DNA from 4 places in the Klebsiella sp. CSG-1 genome. Region 1 is predicted to be linked to each of the others. Evidence: predicted binding sites of a transcription regulator. Region 1 holds the regulator's gene; each other region holds the start of a gene.
What was found. Region 1 encodes CRP, which controls carbon source genes, mostly activating them, when cyclic AMP is high. Its sites were predicted from a motif close to ATGTGANNNNNNTCACAT; they were not measured.
Positions count from the first base shown of each region.

Region 2: the regulator CRP is predicted to act here: its motif matches at 2,166-2,183, upstream of bhsA (multiple stress resistance protein BhsA).
Region 3: the regulator CRP is predicted to act here: its motif matches at 2,388-2,405, upstream of udp (uridine phosphorylase).
Region 4: the regulator CRP is predicted to act here: its motif matches at 1,927-1,944, upstream of AC007G_RS09385 (mannitol dehydrogenase family protein).

Region 1 is NZ_JBWNLD010000005.1:475,771-480,386, reverse strand. It holds gene AC007G_RS15470 (hydrolase) at 1-99, shown strand, start outside; gene AC007G_RS15465 (YheU family protein) at 96-314, shown strand; gene AC007G_RS15460 (phosphoribulokinase) at 350-1,219, shown strand; gene AC007G_RS15455 (OsmC family protein) at 1,320-1,724, opposite strand; gene crp (cAMP-activated global transcriptional regulator CRP) at 2,030-2,662, shown strand; gene AC007G_RS15445 (YccS/YhfK family putative transporter) at 2,715-4,616, shown strand, end outside.
Region 2 is NZ_JBWNLD010000010.1:32,423-37,038, forward strand. It holds gene mfd (transcription-repair coupling factor) at 1-488, shown strand, start outside; gene ldtC (L,D-transpeptidase LdtC) at 656-1,618, shown strand; gene bhsA (multiple stress resistance protein BhsA) at 1,833-2,090, opposite strand; gene AC007G_RS21550 (TetR/AcrR family transcriptional regulator) at 2,340-2,975, shown strand; gene AC007G_RS21555 (TonB-dependent siderophore receptor) at 3,220-4,616, shown strand, end outside.
Region 3 is NZ_JBWNLD010000018.1:16,466-21,081, forward strand. It holds gene rmuC (DNA recombination protein RmuC) at 1-1,363, opposite strand, end outside; gene udp (uridine phosphorylase) at 1,503-2,264, opposite strand; gene AC007G_RS26230 (dienelactone hydrolase family protein) at 2,531-3,343, shown strand; gene AC007G_RS26235 (transporter substrate-binding domain-containing protein) at 3,348-4,037, opposite strand; gene metE (5-methyltetrahydropteroyltriglutamate--homocysteine S-methyltransferase) at 4,192-4,616, opposite strand, start outside.
Region 4 is NZ_JBWNLD010000003.1:277,122-281,737, reverse strand. It holds gene yeiP (elongation factor P-like protein YeiP) at 1-518, shown strand, start outside; gene uxuA (mannonate dehydratase) at 639-1,829, opposite strand; gene AC007G_RS09385 (mannitol dehydrogenase family protein) at 2,036-3,502, shown strand; gene AC007G_RS09380 (CobW family GTP-binding protein) at 3,624-4,601, shown strand.

The sequences.
Region 1 (4,616 bases):
CACGTCGGATTCGTCGGCGGCACGCTGCGCAAGCCGGAAATGTGGCTGGAAAAGCGTATCCCGGACTGGTTAACCCGTTGGTTGGGAGCACAAAAATGATTATTCCCTGGCACGATCTGGATCCCGAAACGCTGGATAACCTGATCGAAAGCTTTGTGTTGCGTGAAGGCACCGATTATGGTGAACATGAACGCTCGCTGGCGGATAAAGTCGCCGACGTCAAACAGCAATTGAAAAGCGGAGAAGCCGTACTGGTGTGGTCAGAACTGCACGAGACGGTCAATATCATGCCCCGCAAGCAGTTTCACGGCTAAGGCGGCGCCACACATCGTTTAATCTGGGAGTTGTTATGTCTGCCAAACATCCGGTGATTGCCGTCACGGGCTCCAGCGGCGCGGGAACCACGACCACCAGCCTCGCCTTTCGTAAAATTTTCGCACAGCTAAACCTGCGTGCCGCTGAGGTGGAAGGCGACAGCTTCCATCGCTATACCCGCCCGGAAATGGACATGGCGATCCGCAAAGCGCGCGATCAGGGGAAACACATCAGCTACTTCGGTCCGGAAGCCAACGACTTCGGTCTGTTGGAAAACACCTTCCTTGAGTACGGGCGTAACGGTAGCGGCCAGTCGCGCAAGTATTTGCATACCTATGATGAGGCGGTGCCGTGGAATCAGGTGCCGGGCACATTCACACCGTGGCAACCGCTACCGGAACCGACCGATGTCCTGTTTTATGAAGGGCTGCACGGCGGGGTTGTTACGCCGCAGTATAACGTCGCGCAGAATGTCGACCTGCTGGTCGGCGTGGTGCCTATCGTCAACCTGGAATGGATTCAGAAGCTCATCCGCGATACCAGTGAACGCGGCCACTCCCGTGAAGCGGTGATGGATTCCGTGGTCCGTTCAATGGAAGACTATATCAACTTCATCACGCCGCAGTTTTCGCGCACCCATATCAACTTCCAGCGCGTTCCCACTGTCGACACCTCCAACCCGTTTGCGGCGAAGGGCATTCCGTCATTGGATGAAAGCTTTGTGGTGATCCATTTCCGCAACCTGCAGGATATCGATTTCCCCTGGCTGCTGGCGATGCTGCAGGGGTCGTTTATCTCGCATATCAATACGCTGGTGGTGCCTGGCGGGAAAATGGGGCTGGCGATGGAGCTCATCATGACGCCGCTAGTCGAACGACTGATGGAAGGGAAGAAAATCAGTTAACCACGTTAAAAAACCCCGAGCGCCTGGCGCTAAGCGGGGTTTTCGTCCTTCACTCACGGCTCCCGGATAAGGCGTTTGCGTCGCTCTCCGGGAAGGCTGCTTAGCCTTCCACCACTTCATAGGTGTGGGTGATATTCACCGCTTTTTGCAGCATCAGCGCCACCGAGCAGTATTTCTCCGCCGACAGATCCACCGCACGGGAAACGGCCGCCTCTTTCAGCTCCTTACCGGTGACGATAAAATGCATGTTGATATGGGTAAACAGGCGCGGCGCCTCTTCCCGACGTTCAGACGTCAGCTTGACTTCACAGTTGGTCACGTTGTGACGACCTTTCTGCAAAATAGACACGACATCGATCGCGCTACATCCGCCCGCCGCCATCAGCACCATCTCCATTGGGCTTGGCGCTTTATCTCCGGAGTTGCCGTCCATCAGAATCTGGTGACCTGACGCCGACTCTCCGATGAAGGTTAACCCTTCAACCCATTTCACACGAGCTTGCATAAAATTTAACTCCGAGGTTGCAATTTTCCTGACAGATTACGCGTACATAACAATTCTCGCAACGGAAGGCGACCTGCATCATGCTGAAGCGAGACACCAGGAGACATGCGGCAAAAGCTATGCTAAAACAGTCGGGATGCTACAGTATTACATTGATGTACTGCATGTATGCAGAGGAGTTCACATTACAGGCTGAAGAAAACTCACCAGCCGTTTCCCAGGCATAGGGAAACAATACGATTGCATGCCCGGATGCCGTGTAGTGTCGGCACCCGGAGATAGCTTATAACAGAGGATAACCGCGCATGGTGCTTGGCAAACCGCAAACAGACCCTACCCTCGAATGGTTCTTGTCTCATTGCCACATTCATAAGTACCCATCTAAAAGCACGCTGATCCACCAGGGTGAAAAAGCAGAAACGTTGTACTACATCGTCAAAGGCTCTGTGGCTGTGCTCATCAAGGATGAAGAAGGTAAAGAGATGATCCTCTCTTACCTCAACCAGGGCGATTTCATCGGTGAATTAGGCTTGTTTGAAGAAGGCCAGGAGCGTAGCGCCTGGGTACGTGCGAAAACCGCATGTGAAGTGGCCGAAATCTCCTACAAAAAATTCCGTCAGCTCATTCAGGTTAACCCGGATATCCTGATGCGCCTGTCGTCGCAGATGGCTCGCCGTCTGCAGGTGACCTCAGAAAAAGTGGGTAACCTTGCCTTCCTCGACGTCACCGGGCGCATCGCTCAGACGCTGTTGAACCTGGCAAAACAGCCGGATGCGATGACCCACCCTGATGGTATGCAAATTAAAATTACCCGTCAGGAAATTGGTCAGATCGTTGGCTGTTCCCGCGAAACCGTTGGCCGTATCCTGAAGATGCTGGAAGATCAGAACCTGATCTCCGCACACGGTAAAACTATCGTCGTATACGGTACGCGTTAAGTCGATAAAACGGCGTGTTGCTTACGCAACACGCCGTTTTTGTTTTCCCTCTATGTGGCGCAGGCTGATTTACCACCCGGAAGTCAACTATGCACTGCGGCAAACGCTGGTGTTGTGTTTGCCTGTCGCAATCGGTCTCCTCCTCGGTCACTTACAGCAAGGTCTGCTGTTTTCGCTGGTGCCCGCCTGCTGTAACGTCGCCGGTCTGGATACGCCGCACAAACGCTTTTTTAAACGTCTGATTATTGGCGGCTCGCTGTTTGCCGGCTGTAGCCTGGTGGTCCAGCTTCTTCTTCAGCAGGATATCCCGCTGCCCTTGATTCTCAGCGGCCTGGCGCTACTGCTGGGCGTAACGGCGGAGATCAGCTCTCTGCACGCCAGGCTTCTGCCCGCGTCGTTAATTGCCGCAATCTTTACCCTGAGCCTTGCCGGGAACATGCCCGTCTGGGAGCCACTGCTGATCTACGCCCTCGGGACGCTGTGGTACGGCCTGTTTAACTGGTTCTGGTTTTGGCTATGGCGCGAGCAGCCGCTGCGCGAATCGCTGAGCCTGCTTTATCGCGAGCTGGCTAACTACTGCGAAGCCAAATACAGCCTGCTGACCCAGCATATCGATCCCACCACTTCACTGCCGCCGCTGCTCACGCGCCAGCAGAAGGTGGTGGACCTGATCACCCAATGCTACCAGCAGATGCATATGCTGGCGGCGAACCAGCGCAATGACCACAAGCGCCTGCTGCGGGCATTTCAGATGGCGCTGGATTTGCAGGAACATATCTCCGTCAGCCTGCACCAACCCGAAGAAGTACAAAAACTGGTAGAGCGCAGCCATGCCGAGGCGGTGATCCGCTGGAACGCACAAACCGTTGCCGCACGCCTGCGGGTGCTGGCCGATGACATTCTCTACCACCGCTACCCGCAACGCTTTCATATGGATAAGCAAATCGGCGCGCTGGAGAAAATCGCCTGGCAGCATCCGGACAACCCGGTAGGGCAGTTCTGCGCCTGGCACTTCAGCCGAATAGCCCGGGTGCTGCGTACCCAGCGCCCGCTGTATGCTCGCAACCTGATGGCGGATAAAGAGCGCCGTCTGCCGCTGCTGCCCGCGCTAAAGAGCTATCTCTCATTAAAATCGCCGGCGCTACGTAACGCTGCGCGTATCTGCGTGATGTTAACGGCCGCGAGCCTGATGGGAAGCGCCCTGAACCTTCCCAAGCCTTACTGGATCCTGATGACGGTGCTTTTTGTGACCCAAAACGGCTACGGCGCGACGCGGGTACGTATCGTCCATCGGGCGGCAGGTACACTTGCCGGTCTGGCTATCGCCGGCCTGGCGCTGCACTTTCACGTCCCGGAGGGTTATACGCTCTCCGCGATGCTGCTCGTCACGCTGCTGAGCTACCTGATTATTCGCAAGCATTATGGCTGGGCGATGGTTGGCTTTACCGTGACGGCGGTGTATACCCTGCAGCTTCTGACGCTCAACGGCGAGCAGTATATTGTCGCCAGGCTTATCGATACGCTTATCGGCTGCCTTATCGCCTTTGGCGGCATGGTCTGGCTATGGCCGCAATGGCAAAGCGGGCTACTGCGTAAAAACGCTCACGACGCGCTGGAAGCCGATCAGGAAGCGATCAGGCTAATTCTCAGCGACGATCATCAGGCCCCGGCGCTGGCCTATCGCCGGATGCGCGTCAATCAGGCACATAACTCGCTGTATAACTCGCTGAATCAGGCCATGCAGGAACCCGGTTTTAACACACATTATCTTGATGATATGAAACTGTGGGTCACCCACAGCCAGTTTATTGTTGAGCATATCAACGCCATGACCACCCTCGCCCGCGAGCACAATATGCTGACGCCGGAGCTGGCCCGGCGTTACCTGGAATCCTGTGAGATTGCGCTCCAGCGCTGTCAACAGCGGCTGGACTCCGACGGTCCCGGCAGCGCT
Region 2 (4,616 bases), on a different contig from region 1:
AAGCCGGACGCGAACCTTCGCTTGAGGATCTGACCAGCCAGCAGACTGAAGTTGAGCTGCGTATGCCTTCACTGTTGCCGGACGACTTTATTCCTGATGTGAATACCCGACTCTCGTTCTACAAGCGGATTGCCAGCGCCAGGAATGAGCACGACCTGGAAGAGATTAAAGTCGAACTGATTGACCGCTTTGGCCCGCTACCGGATGCGGCGAGAAACCTGCTGGATATCGCCCGCCTGCGTCAACAGGCGCAGAAGCTGGGTATCCGTAAGCTGGAGGGCAATGAGAAAGGCGGCGTGATTGAGTTCAATGAAAAGAACAACGTCAACCCGGTGTGGCTGATTGGCCTGCTGCAAAAACAGCCTCAGCACTTCCGCCTGGATGGCCCGACGCGGCTGAAGTTCATGCAGGAACTTGGCGAGCGTAAAACGCGGATGGAGTGGGTTCGCCAGTTTATGCGTCAGTTAGAAGAGAACGCGACCGCTTAATCGCAGCGCGGAGGCGGTGCCCGTCACCGTCTTCCGCGCCTTTTTCTTCCTTCACGGTCACACCCGGTAAACTTTACAAACATTTTGCAATTCACCAGGGTTTCCCCACAGAGACCCGCGCGATAATCCCCGTCTGTTTCCTCATAAAAAATAACCACTTATTTATTATGACTACTTTCGTATCGCGTTTTTCACTGTGGCTGGCAATGGCGGCCGTTGCTGGCGTCCTGGCCCTCCCTGCCCGCGCCAATACCTGGCCCTTACCGCCTTCAGGCAGCCGCCTCGTCGGGCAAAATCAGTTTCACGTCGTCCAGAATGACGGCGGTTCGCTGGAGGCTATCGCCAAAAAATACAACGTGGGCTTTCTGGCATTGCTTCAGGCAAATCCCGGCGTCGATCCTTACGTTCCGCGTGCCGGCAGCGTACTGACCATTCCGCTGCAGACCCTACTGCCGGAAGCGCCGCGCGAAGGGCTGGTGATCAACCTCGCCGAGCTTCGCCTCTACTACTACCCGCCGGGGAAAAATGAGGTCACCGTCTACCCTATCGGTATCGGCCAGTTGGGAGGGGATACCCTTACTCCGACGATGATCACCACCGTCTCCGACAAGCGCGCAAATCCAACCTGGACGCCGACGGCGAATATTCGCGCACGGTATAAAGCGATGGGAATAGAACTCCCGGGCGTGGTACCTGCCGGGCCGGATAACCCGATGGGGCACCATGCTATCCGCCTTGCGGCCTACGGCGGCGTCTATCTGCTGCACGGCACGAATGCCGATTTTGGCATCGGAATGCGCGTAAGCTCCGGCTGTATCCGCCTGCGCGATGACGACATCAAAACCCTGTTTAACCTCGTTACCCCAGGGACTAAAGTCAATATTATCAATACGCCAGTAAAAGTCTCCGTGGAGCCTGACGGCAGGCGTCTGGTGGAAATCCATCAGCCGCTGTCCAAACACTTAAATGACGATCCGCAGACGCTGCCGATAGTCCTGAATAGCGAGATGTCGGCGTTTAAGCAGGCCGCGCAGACCGACCAGACGGTGATGGATCGTGCGATGGCGCTGCGTTCGGGTATGCCGATTGACGTTACCCGTCATCACAATACTGGCGAACAGTCATTGTAAGCGCTTAGACAGAAATAAAAAAACCGCCCCAGGGGGCGGTTTTTTTATGGGATAACAAACGGGGTAAAACGATAGTGCGACGCTTCGCGGTTTCATAAAGGGGTGAAAACCGCGTCACGTAAGTGGCATAACAGGAAACAACTTACTGCTCGCGGCCTGATAAAGGGGTCAGGGGGCGCGTTTTGTCAGTGGCATGACAGGGGTAAAACGAAACTTATTTGTAGATAACCGCAGTGCCATGCAGGGTGTTTGGACCCGTTACTGAGGTGATACGAAAAGAGGTGGCGCCCATTTCTTCCGCTTTCTGCGCCAGCTGGTCTTCCAGCGAGCCCAGGTTTGTCCCGGCGGAGGCAGAAACGGTACCGATTTTGTGTTGGCCGGCAGGTGTGGACTGCACTTCAACAGCCGCGAAGCTGGCGAAAGAAAGAGAGCTCAGCACGGCGGCAAGCGTCAGCGTTTTGATGTTTTTCATGATTATTATACCTATGCAGATGATTTTTTTAGTAGGGTCGCAAGAATTAACTTAACGATCGATAGGTAAATAATAATGTGACCTATATCACACGTCAATGAATTTTTATAACGATCGTTTATTTATTTATAAACAACTTAAAATTCATACATATATGAATTATTTATTTTTGCGGGCTCAGCGCTGGAAGGTTGTAAGGTTTATTTTTATAATGCCTCTTCAACAAACCAACATAGGTACAGCGGCATCATGACAACTGACGTTCAAAGTTGCACAAAAAAAAGCCGTGGCCGACCCAAAGTGTTCGACAAGGAAGCGGCGCTGGATAAGGCTATGGCACTTTTCTGGCAGCACGGCTACGAGGCAACTTCTCTTGCCGATCTGGTGGAGGCGACCGGGGCAAAAGCACCGACGCTGTACGCTGAGTTCGTCAACAAGGAAGGGTTATTTCGCGCGGTTCTGGATCGCTATATTTCACGTTTTGCCGCCAGACACGAAGCGCTGTTGTTTGCCGAAGAAAAATCAGTTGATCAGGCGCTGCGAGACTATTTCACCGCCATTGCCACCTGCTTTACCAGTAAAGACACGCCGGCAGGCTGTTTTATGATCAATACGTCCGCGGCGCTGGCGGCATCATCTACCGCGATCGCCAATACCATTAAGTCGCGGCACGCGATGCAGGAACAAACGCTGACCCAGTTCCTCCAGCAGCGGCAGCTGCGCGGCGAACTGCCGCAAAACGGCGATGTGCGACAGCTGGCGCAGTTCTTAAACTGCGTGTTGCAAGGGATGTCCATCAGCGCACGCGAAGGGGCTGATTTCACCAGGCTGATGCAAATCGCCGATACCACCCTGCGGCTGTGGCCGCAAATCCTCCAGCACTAATCTGCGCTTCCCCGGTGACAATCGCCACCGGGTTTTCCCCTGTCTTTCCTGATTAACCCCAGTTTTACTCATGTTTTCACACTGTTACGTATCAATTTTGTTGTAAATGATATTGATAACAATAATCACTACGTGCAAAATCCGCTTTTAAGTTTTTCTGCTTATTTCCATCTGTAACAACCGATGCGCCCGCATCGAACACTAAAAACAACATGACTGCAGTTAACTCATAAAAGGAATGCGTATGAACAAGCGTCTCTGGGTGCTTAACCCACTGCTGCTGGCCACCGCCCTGCCCGCCTTTGCCGCGCAGGCGGAAGAAGAAAACATTATCGTTAGCGCCAACCGAACTCACCGCACCGTCGCCGAAATGGCGCAAACCACGTGGGTTATCGAAGGTCAGGAGATAGAACAACAGGTTCAGGGAGGAAAGGAGTTCAAAGACGTCCTGGCCCAGTTGATTCCCGGAATTGATGTCAGCAGCCAGGGACGAACCAACTACGGAATGAACATGCGTGGACGGGCCATCGTGGTGCTGATCGACGGCGTTCGCCTCAACTCTTCCCGTACCGACAGCCGTCAGCTCGACGCTATCGACCCGTTCAACATTGAGCATATTGAAGTCATCTCCGGCGCCACTTCGCTGTATGGCGGCGGCAGTACCGGCGGCCTGATCAATATCGTGACCAAAAAAGGGCAGCAGGAACGCCAGGTGGATCTGGAATTAGGCGGCAAAAGCGGATTTGCCAACAGCAACGATCACGACGAACGCGTGGCGGCGGCGGTCAGCGGCGGCACCGACCATGCTTCCGGACGGTTATCGGTGGCTTATCAGCGCTTTGGCGGCTGGTATGATGGCAATAACGATGCGCTGGTCCTCGATAATACGCAGACCGGCCTGCAGCACTCGGATCGCCTCGATGTCATGGGCACCGGCACCATCAACATCGACGATAACCGTCAGCTGCAGCTGGTGACGCAATACTATAAAAGCCAGGGCGATGATTACGGCCTGTATCTCGGCAAAAACATGTCGGCCGTCACCGGTGAGGGCAAAGCCTATACCACCGACGGGCTTAATTCCGACCGCGTTCCTGGTACCGAACGGCATCTGATTAGCCTGCAATACTCCGATGCCGATTTCTATGGCCAGAATCTGGTCAGCCAGATCTATTATCGCGACGAGTCGCTGACCTTTTACCCCTTCCCGACGCTCACCAAAGGTCAGGTCAGCAGCTTCTCCTCATCTAAACAGGATACCGATCAGTACGGTGCGAAGATTACCCTTAACAGCCAACCGCTTGACGGCTGGGATCTGACCTGGGGGCTGGATGCCGATCATGAGACCTTTAATGCCAACCAGATGTTCTTCGATCTGAACACTTCGATGGCGTCAGGCGGCCTGCACAACGAGTCTATCTACACGACAGGACGCTACCCGGGCTATAGCATTACAAACCTGGCGCCGTTCCTGCAAAGTAGTTATGACCTGAATGATATTTTCACCCTGAGCGGCGGCGTGCGCTATCAATGGACGGAAAACCGGGTTGATGATTTTGTCGGCTACGCCCAGCAGCAGGATGTCGCCAGCGGCAAAGTGAACTCGGCCGATGCCATCCCGGGCGGTAAAACGGATTATGA
Region 3 (4,616 bases), on a different contig from region 1:
CTTCAGAACGATATTCGTCATCCTGAGCCGTTGCCTGATCGACTAAATCAGGATTAATCCCGCGCTTCACTTCAACGCCAAGACCGCGGAACGCCTCTGCCTGCACCAGCAGATTCCCGCGCCCGGAAGCGAGCTTTTTCATCGCCTGGCGATAGTTATCCTGGGCTTTATCCAGGCTCTGCCCGATGGCGGACATATCATCAACGAACAGGCGCATTTTGTCGTACAGACGACCTGCGCGTTCAGCTATTTTCTGCGCATTGCGGCTTTGATGTTCATAACGCCAGAGATTGGCAATCGTCCGCAGCGCTACCAGCAGCGTCGTCGGACTGACCAGCATAATATTGTTCTTCAGCGCTTCGCTGATAAGTTCAGGCTGACGGTCGATAGCCAGCAGGAAAGCCGGCTCCACGGGAATAAACATCAGCACATAGTCGAGCGAGCGCAGGCCCGGCAGCTGTTGATAATCTTTACGCCCGAGCAGGCGAATATGGTTTCGCACCGAGGCGATATGCTCTTGCAGCGCCGCCTCGCGGGTGTAGTCATCTTCGGCATTAAAATAGCGCTCGTAGGCCACCAGCGTCATTTTGGCATCAATGACCACGTCTTTCCCCTGCGGCAGGCGGACGATCACATCGGGCTGCATGCGCGAACGCCCTTCTGTTTCGATGCTGACCTGGGTCTGGTATTCATACCCTTCGCGTAGCCCGGAAGCTTCCAGCACGCGGGTTAACACCACCTCTCCCCAGTTACCCTGCGTTTTGTTATCCCCTTTCAACGCCCGGGTCAGGTTCAGCGCCTCCTGCGCCATCTGCGCGTTCAGCTGCTGCAGATTGCGGATCTCATGGGCCAACGTATGCCGCTCGCGCGCCTCCTGGCCAAAACTGTCCTGCACCTGGCGGCGGAAACCGTCCAGCTGTTCACGCAGCGGCGTTAGCAGGCCATGTAAACTCTGCCGGTTCTGCTCATCGACGCGCCGGTTGCTGTGTTCGAAAATGCGGTTAGCCAGGTTTTCAAACTGCTCGCTCAGACGCTGTTCGCTGTTCACCATCTGGCGGATTTTATCCTCGGCGTGTATCCGGGTAGATTCAAGGCGGGTGGTGACTTCGCGGAGATCGGCCTCCAGTGAGCTATTGATGTCACGCAGGCTACGCAGTTCGTTATTCAGCAACTCGCATTCATCGCGCCAGTGGGCCTCTTGCACCAGCTGCTGGCGCGCAGCGCTGAGCTCGATATCCAGTTCACGGCGATCCTCGATAAGGTCGGCGCGAATTTGGTCAGCTTTGGCTTTGGTCGCCAGCCACCCTGCGACCAGCCCTACGGCCAGCGCCACGATGGCACTTATCACAATCGAGATATCCACAACGCCCCCTGCGGCAACAACTTACGGCACAAAAATAGAATTGTGCTGTACAAACGTCCAGTTTAAAAGAGATTTCCTGCGAGGCGCAGCGCAAAAAAGAAAGGCCGGAAGATCCGGCCCTGGGGTGAGAGGCGAGGAATTACAGCAGACGGCGAGCCGCTTCCACCACGATTTTTACCGCGTGGCTTTCGGTTTGCTTCATGGTTTCCGCGTTCGGAATTTCCTGCTGGGTACGGTTGACGATAACCCCGGCGACCATCCCGGCACGCAGCCCCTGGCTGGCACACATGGTCAGCAGGGTCGCAGATTCCATCTCGTAGTTCATGACCCCCATGGACTGCCACTCTTCCATAGAGCCTTTAAAACGGCTGACCACGCGACCGGAGAAGGTGTCGTAGCGCTCCTGGCCCGGGTAGAAGGTGTCAGATGATGCGGTAACGCCGATATGGGTGGTCGCACCGATCGATTTTGCCGCTTCAACCAGCGCAGTGGTACAGGCAAAGTCAGCCACGGCCGGGTATTCCATCGGCGCAAAGTGCAGACTCGCGCCATCGAGACGTACCGATGCGGTGGTGACCAGCACGTCGCCGACGTTAATGTGTGGCTGGATAGCCCCGGTGGTGCCGATACGCAGGAAGGTACGAATCCCCAGCTGCGCCAGTTCTTCAACGGCAATCGACGTTGACGGGCCACCGATACCGGTAGAGCAGACAATGACCGACTTGCCATCCAGTTCGGCACGCCAGGAGGTAAATTCGCGGTGAGATGCCAGCTTGACCGGCTTATCCATCAGCGCGGCGATCTTTTCCACACGCTCCGGATCGCCAGGGACGATAGCCAGCGTAGCCCCTTGTAAATCGTTTTTGGTGAGGCCGAGATGAAAAACATCAGACTTAGACATAAAAAACTCCTCTGTGGGTCGAATTATCAGCAGAAGCAAAACGGTACTTTACAGAAGCTACCCGCTAAATTTTGTGACAAAAATCACCATGAACAAAAAACATTGCAATGATTTTCCATCAAAAAGTGATAAACATCACATTAACAAGTTATATTCATCGTGCCTGAACAAAAGATAGCCTGTTTCAGGCACTGTGCTTTGTTAACGTCCGGTCGATAGCGTCTATAGTTATCGATGCGCTAATAAATAAGGGTACGGAGAATACCATGACCACAACCAAGCAACCTGGCTTTGCGCCTGCAGCCACGCCGCACGCTTCTACCGCCGTTCATACCTCGGAGGAGAGCATCACCACAGGCGAAACGTCGATCCCCACTCAAGGAGAGAACATGCCGGCCTATCATGCTCGTCCGAAGAACGCCGATGGCCTGCTCCCGGTCGTTATCGTTGTTCAGGAAATTTTCGGCGTCCATGAACATATCCGCGACATTTGCCGCCGTCTGGCGCAGGAGGGGTATCTGGCTATCGCACCAGAGCTCTACTTCCGTCAGGGCGATCCGAATGACTATACCGATATCCCCACCCTGTTCCAGGAGCTGGTCAGCAAAGTGCCGGATGCACAGGTGCTGGCGGACCTCGACCATGTCGCCAGCTGGGCCGCACGTCACGGAGGCGATGCTCATCGTCTGCTGATCACCGGCTTCTGCTGGGGGGGACGCATTACCTGGCTTTATGCCGCCCACAACCCGCAGTTGAAAGCCGCCGTCGCCTGGTACGGGAAGCTGGTCGGGCAGAAAACCCTCAACTCAGCGAAATATCCGGTGGATATCGCCGTTGATCTCAACGCGCCGGTGCTGGGGTTGTATGGCGGCAAAGACGCCAGCATTCCGCAGGATACGGTGGAAACCATGCGCCACGCGCTTCGCGCGGCCAACGCCAAAGCAGAGATCATCGTCTACCCGGAAGCCGATCACGCCTTTAACGCCGATTATCGCGCCAGCTATCATGAAGAGTCGGCCAAAGACGGCTGGCAGCGCATGCTGGCGTGGTTTGCACAGTATGGCGGGAAGCGCGCGTAAGCCGCTAGCGGTTGCCGATATGACGGTTAATCATATCGGCGATCGTGCCGTCATTCTTCCATGCCGCCAGGCAACCACAGACAAATTCATAGTGCTGTAGCCGGTTTCGTGGAACGCAAATCGCTTGCTGTATCTGACTAAAGCTATCAGGCAGCAGGCGAAACTGGGGATATTCCCGCGCCACGCTGGCAAGCGGTTGACGGATCCCGGCAACCATCTCCCCTTCCCCGGCGATAAAAGCACGGATCGCCTCCTGGGAGGTGGCGTATTGACGCATCGTGGCATGCTGTAACGTGCGAATCAGATACAGCTCATAGGCCGCCCCTTTCCCGACGTTAATCGTCACTCCCGGGCGATCCATCTCTTGTACGGAGCGAATATCGCTGTCGTTTCTGACCAGCGCTGAACTTTCAATCGTGACATAGGGCGGGGTGAAGCACAGTTTGTCTTCGCGAGCGGGATCAATCGCCAGGAAAGCAATATCCCACTGGTTCAGCAAAGCCGCATCAACCACTTTTCCGGCCGTCGGCCAGGTCACAAATCGCGCCTCGCAACCGCATTCAGCGGCCAGTTTTTTGGCTAACTCGGCGGTGATGCCACCCGGGGTATTATCCGGCAACAACGTGGCAAGAACCGGGTTCCCCAGATTAATAGCAAAACATAAAGACCGCTGCGGATCGTCAAGTCTGGTCATCATTCTCCCCCGGAAATGTCTGTACGTGCCCTGTGCAGCTAAGCGTAGCCCAGCCGCGAGAACTCCGCAGGTTGCACGGCGCATGGGCCAGCACGGAAGAAAAAAGAAAAAAGAGGAGGAGGTCTGGGCCTCCTCCGGGACGGGGGTAACGGAATTAGGCCTGGCGCAGATTCTGCGCGGCTTTCACCATGTTGGCCAGCGCAGCGCGGGTTTCCGGCCAGCCGCGGGTTTTCAGGCCACAGTCCGGGTTGACCCACAGACGCTCTGCCGGGATACGCTGCGCCGCTTTCGCCAGCAGCGCTTCAATCCATTCCACGCTCGGCACGTTCGGCGAGTGGATGTCATATACGCCCGGTCCGATTTCGTTCGGGTATTCGAACTCTTCAAACGACTCCAGCAGCTCCATGTCAGAACGCGAGGTTTCAATGGTGATCACGTCCGCATCCAGTGCGGCAATGGAATCCATGATGTCGTTGAACTCGCAGTAACACATATGGGTGTGGATCTGGGTATCATCCCGCGCCACCGCGGCATTGATTCGGAAGGCTTCTACGCCCCACTGCAGGTAAGCATCCCAGT
Region 4 (4,616 bases), on a different contig from region 1:
TGCTGATTGTAAAAAATATTGATATTCAGTCGCCGAGCGCCCGTGGCGCAGCAACGCTGTACAAAATGCGTTTCTCTGATGTACGTACCGGCCTGAAAGTGGAAGAGCGCTTTAAAGGCGACGATATCGTTGATACCGTTACCCTGACCCGCCGTTTCGTTGACTTCTCCTATGTTGACGGCAACGAGTATGTGTTTATGGATAAAGAAGATTACACGCCATACACCTTCACCAAAGAGCAGATTGAAGAAGAGCTGCTGTTCATTCCGGAAGGCGGCATGCCTGACATGCAGGTTCTGACCTGGGATGGCCAGCTGCTGGCGCTGGAGCTGCCGCAGACCGTGGATCTGGAAATCGTGGAAACCGCACCGGGCATTAAAGGCGCCTCGGCAAGCTCGCGCACCAAACCGGCGACCCTGAGCACCGGCCTGGTGATTCAGGTTCCGGAATACCTGACCACCGGCGAGAAAATTCGTATCCATATCGAAGAAAGCCGCTATATGGGTCGCGCGGACTAAGATCGCGTCATGTCGGATAAGGGTGGAAACGCCCTGTCCAGCCCCCCCGTCGCATCGGCCGGGCAGTAAGACCAAAAAGGACAGCCAGAGGCTGTCCTTTGTATTTTTCCGCGGCCAGAATTACAGCAGTTCCGGATACTTCGTCATCTTCAGCGCCAGCTCAACGCCGCGTACTTCCGCCATCCCTTTCAGGCGACCAATCGCCGAATAGCCCGGGTTGGTTTTCTTACGCAGATCGTCCAGCATCTGATGGCCATGGTCCGGACGGAACGGAATCGGACGCAGATCGCCCGCATGCTTGCGGCGCAGCTCTTCGCTCAGAATCGCATCCACCACCGCCACCATATTAACGTCACCGGTTAAATGCGCCGCTTCGTGGAACGTTTTTGGGTTCTCTTCACGGCAGGTCGAACGCAGATGGGTAAAGTGGATCCTGTCGCCGAAGGTTTCGACCATTTTCACCAGATCGTTATCGGCACGCACGCCGTAAGAACCGGTGCACATCGTAAAGCCGTTGTTGATGCTGTCCACGGTCTCTTTCAGCCACTGCATATCTTCGATGGTCGAAACGATACGCGGCAGGCCAAGGATCGGGCGCGGCGGATCGTCCGGGTGAACGGCCAGCCGCACGCCCACCTCTTCACAAACCGGCACGATAGCGCGCAGGAAGACGGCCATATTTTCACGCAGCTGCGCTTTATCAATATGATCGTATTCCGCCAGGCGTGCGCGGAACTGTTCGAGGGTATAGCCCTCTTCCGCTCCCGGCAGGCCGGCAATAATATTGCGGGTCAGCTTTTCAATATCCGCTGCGCTCATCGCCGCAAAACGAGCCTGCGCCTGGCGCTGCTCCTCTTCACTGTAATCTGCCTCGGCGCCAGGGCGCTTCAGGATATGTAACTCAAAAGCGGCAAACGCGATTTGGTCAAAACGCAATGCTTTCGAACCGTCCGGCAGTTGGTACTCAAGGTCAGTGCGCGTCCAGTCGAGAATTGGCATGAAGTTATAGCACACGGTATCAATCCCGCAGGCCGCCAGGTTGCGAATGCTCTGCTGGTAGTTGGCTATCCAGGTCGCACACTGCCCGCTTTGGGTTTTGATCTCTTCGTGTACCGGGATACTTTCCACGACCGACCACGTCAGCCCTTTTTCCGCCAGCAGCGCCTGACGCTGTTTAATTTCGTCAACCGGCCAGACTTGACCATTAGGAATATGGTGCAGCGCAGTGACCACACCCGTCGCGCCAGCCTGCCGTACATCATCAAGCGACACCGGATCGTTCGGTCCATACCAACGCCAGGTTTGTTCCATCGCTATGCCCTCTCAAAGTTGTTATACCAATAACGCAAACATCAATGATGACTACCATACAGGCTTCTCGACAGGGATCAATTTATCCCGCTAAATTGATTGATCCAGCTCACACTAAGCGTATAAATACGGCTCACCAATTTAATTTGTTGTCATATAACTTTACACTGGCATTGTTAATCATTGGTTAATCAGGTGTGTAAAGAATGACAACTATCGCTACCGCTACGCTGCCAGAAGGCGTGCAGCTTCCTCAGTACGATCGCAGCCAGCTGCGCTCGCGCATTGTGCACTTCGGCTTCGGGGCGTTTCATCGCGCTCATCAGGCCCTGCTTACCGATCGGGTGCTGAACGCCAGCGGCGGAGACTGGGGGATCTGCGAAATTAGCCTGTTCAGCGGCGACCGACTGATGAGCCAGCTCCGTCAGCAGGACCACCTGTTCACCGTGCTGGAAAAAGGCGCGCACGGCAACCAGCCGATTGTCGTGGGCGCCGTTCATGAATGTCTGAATGCAAAGCTGGACTCACTGCCCGCGATCATTGAAAAATTCTGCGAACCGCAGGTGGCCATTGTCTCACTCACCATTACGGAGAAAGGCTACTGCATCGATCCCGCCAGCGGCACGCTGGACCTGACGCAGCCGCGCATTATTCACGATCTGGAACATCCCGCGCTGCCACAGTCGGTGCCGGGGATACTGGTTGAAGCCCTGTCTCGCCGCCGCGAACGCGGCCTGCCGCCGTTTACGGTACTCTCCTGCGATAATATTCCTGATAACGGTCACGTGGTGAAAAATGCGGTTCTGGGCATGGCGGAAAAGCGCGCCCCCGAACTGGCGCAGTGGATTGCTGAACACGTCAGTTTTCCCGGCACCATGGTTGACCGTATCGTGCCTGCCGCTACCGAGGAATCGCTGGCTGAAATCAGCGCCACGCTCGGCGTAGAAGACCCTTGCGCCATCAGCTGTGAGCCATTTATTCAATGGGTCATTGAGGATAACTTCGTGGCGGGCCGCCCGGCGTGGGAAATCGCCGGCGTCCAGATGACCGATAATGTGCTGCCGTGGGAACAGATGAAGCTGCGGATGCTCAACGGCAGCCACTCCTTCCTTGCCTGGCTCGGCTACCTTGCCGGCAATGCGCATATCAGTGACTGCATGCAGGACGAGGTGCTGCGCAGCGCCGCTCGCCGGCTGATGCTTGACGAACAGGCCCCGACTCTTGCTATCGAAGGCGTCAATCTGACGCACTATGCCGACAGCCTGATCGCACGCTTTAGTAATCCAGCGCTTAAACACCGCACCTGGCAGATAGCGATGGACGGTAGTCAGAAGCTTCCGCAACGTATGCTTGACGGTATTCGCGTTCACCTCCAGCGCGGTAGCCGCTGGCCGTTGCTGGCGCTCGGGGTGGCAGGCTGGATGCGCTACGTCAGCGGTATAGATGATGCCGGTCAGGCTATTGATGTTCGCGACCCGCTGAGCGAGAAGATTCAGGCTCTGGTTGCCGGCAGCCGCGACGAGGAACGCGTCAGCGCCCTGCTCTCACTGGAAGAAATCTTTGGTCGCGATCTGCCGCGCAATACGCTGTTTGTGGATCACATCACCGCCGCCTGGCGTCAGCTTTCTGCCGTCGGTGCCCGCCAGGCCATCGCCAACGTGCCCGGGATTTAACAATTGCTGCTCTTTAGCGGACAGAATTCTTTTCTGTCCGCCGTAGCCCTTCTCTTTTCCCCTTTTTTTCGTCAGGATAGTCCCAACTGTTACAACATTACATTTGTATCCTGGAGAAAATGTGACCAAAACCAACTTGATCACGGGGTTTCTCGGCAGCGGTAAAACGACCTCGATTCTTCATCTGCTGGCCCACAAGCCTGCAGATGAAAAATGGGCCGTGCTGGTTAATGAGTTTGGCGAAGTGGGTATCGATGGCGCTTTGCTCGCCGATAGCGGCGCGCTACTCAAAGAAATTCCCGGCGGCTGTATGTGCTGCGTCAACGGCCTGCCGATGCAGGTTGGGTTGAATACCCTGCTGCGCCAGGGGAAACCGGATCGTCTGCTGATTGAACCTACCGGGCTCGGCCATCCCAAACAAATTCTCGATATTCTGACCGCCGCCGTCTACGAGCCGTGGATCGATCTTCGCGCCACCCTGTGCGTGCTCGATCCCCGCCAGCTGCTGGACAGTAAAGTGATGGCGAACGCCAACTTCCGCGATCAGCTGGCGGCGGCCGATGTCATTATCAGCAATAAAACGGACCGGATGACGGCAGAAAGCGAACAGGCCTTTGACGTCTGGTGGCAGGAGCACGCGGGCGAGCGTCTGCATATTGGCGCCACCCACGGCAATATCGACCCGCAGCTGCTGGATTTACCGCGCCTGAATCTCACACCGCTGCCGGAAAGTGCCGAACATGCGCACAGCCACGGGCAGAAAAAAGGTCTGGCCGCGCTCAGCCTGCCGGCCCACCAGCGCTGGCGCCGGAGCCTCAACAGCGGTCAGGGTTACCAGGCCTGCGGCTGGATTTTTGATGCCGATACAATCTTTGATACGATTGGCCTGCTTGAGTGGGCTCGTCTGGCGCCGGTTGCCCGCGTCAAGGGCGTGATGCGTATTGCGGAAGGTCTGGTACGCATCAACCGTCAGGGACTTGATCTGCATATCGAAACCCAAAACGTTGCGCCGCCGGACAGCCGTATTGAACTGATTACCGAATCCGAGGCCGACTGGAATGCGTTACAAGCCTCTTTGTTGAAACTTCGTTTAAGTTAAGGCGGGTATGTTTCC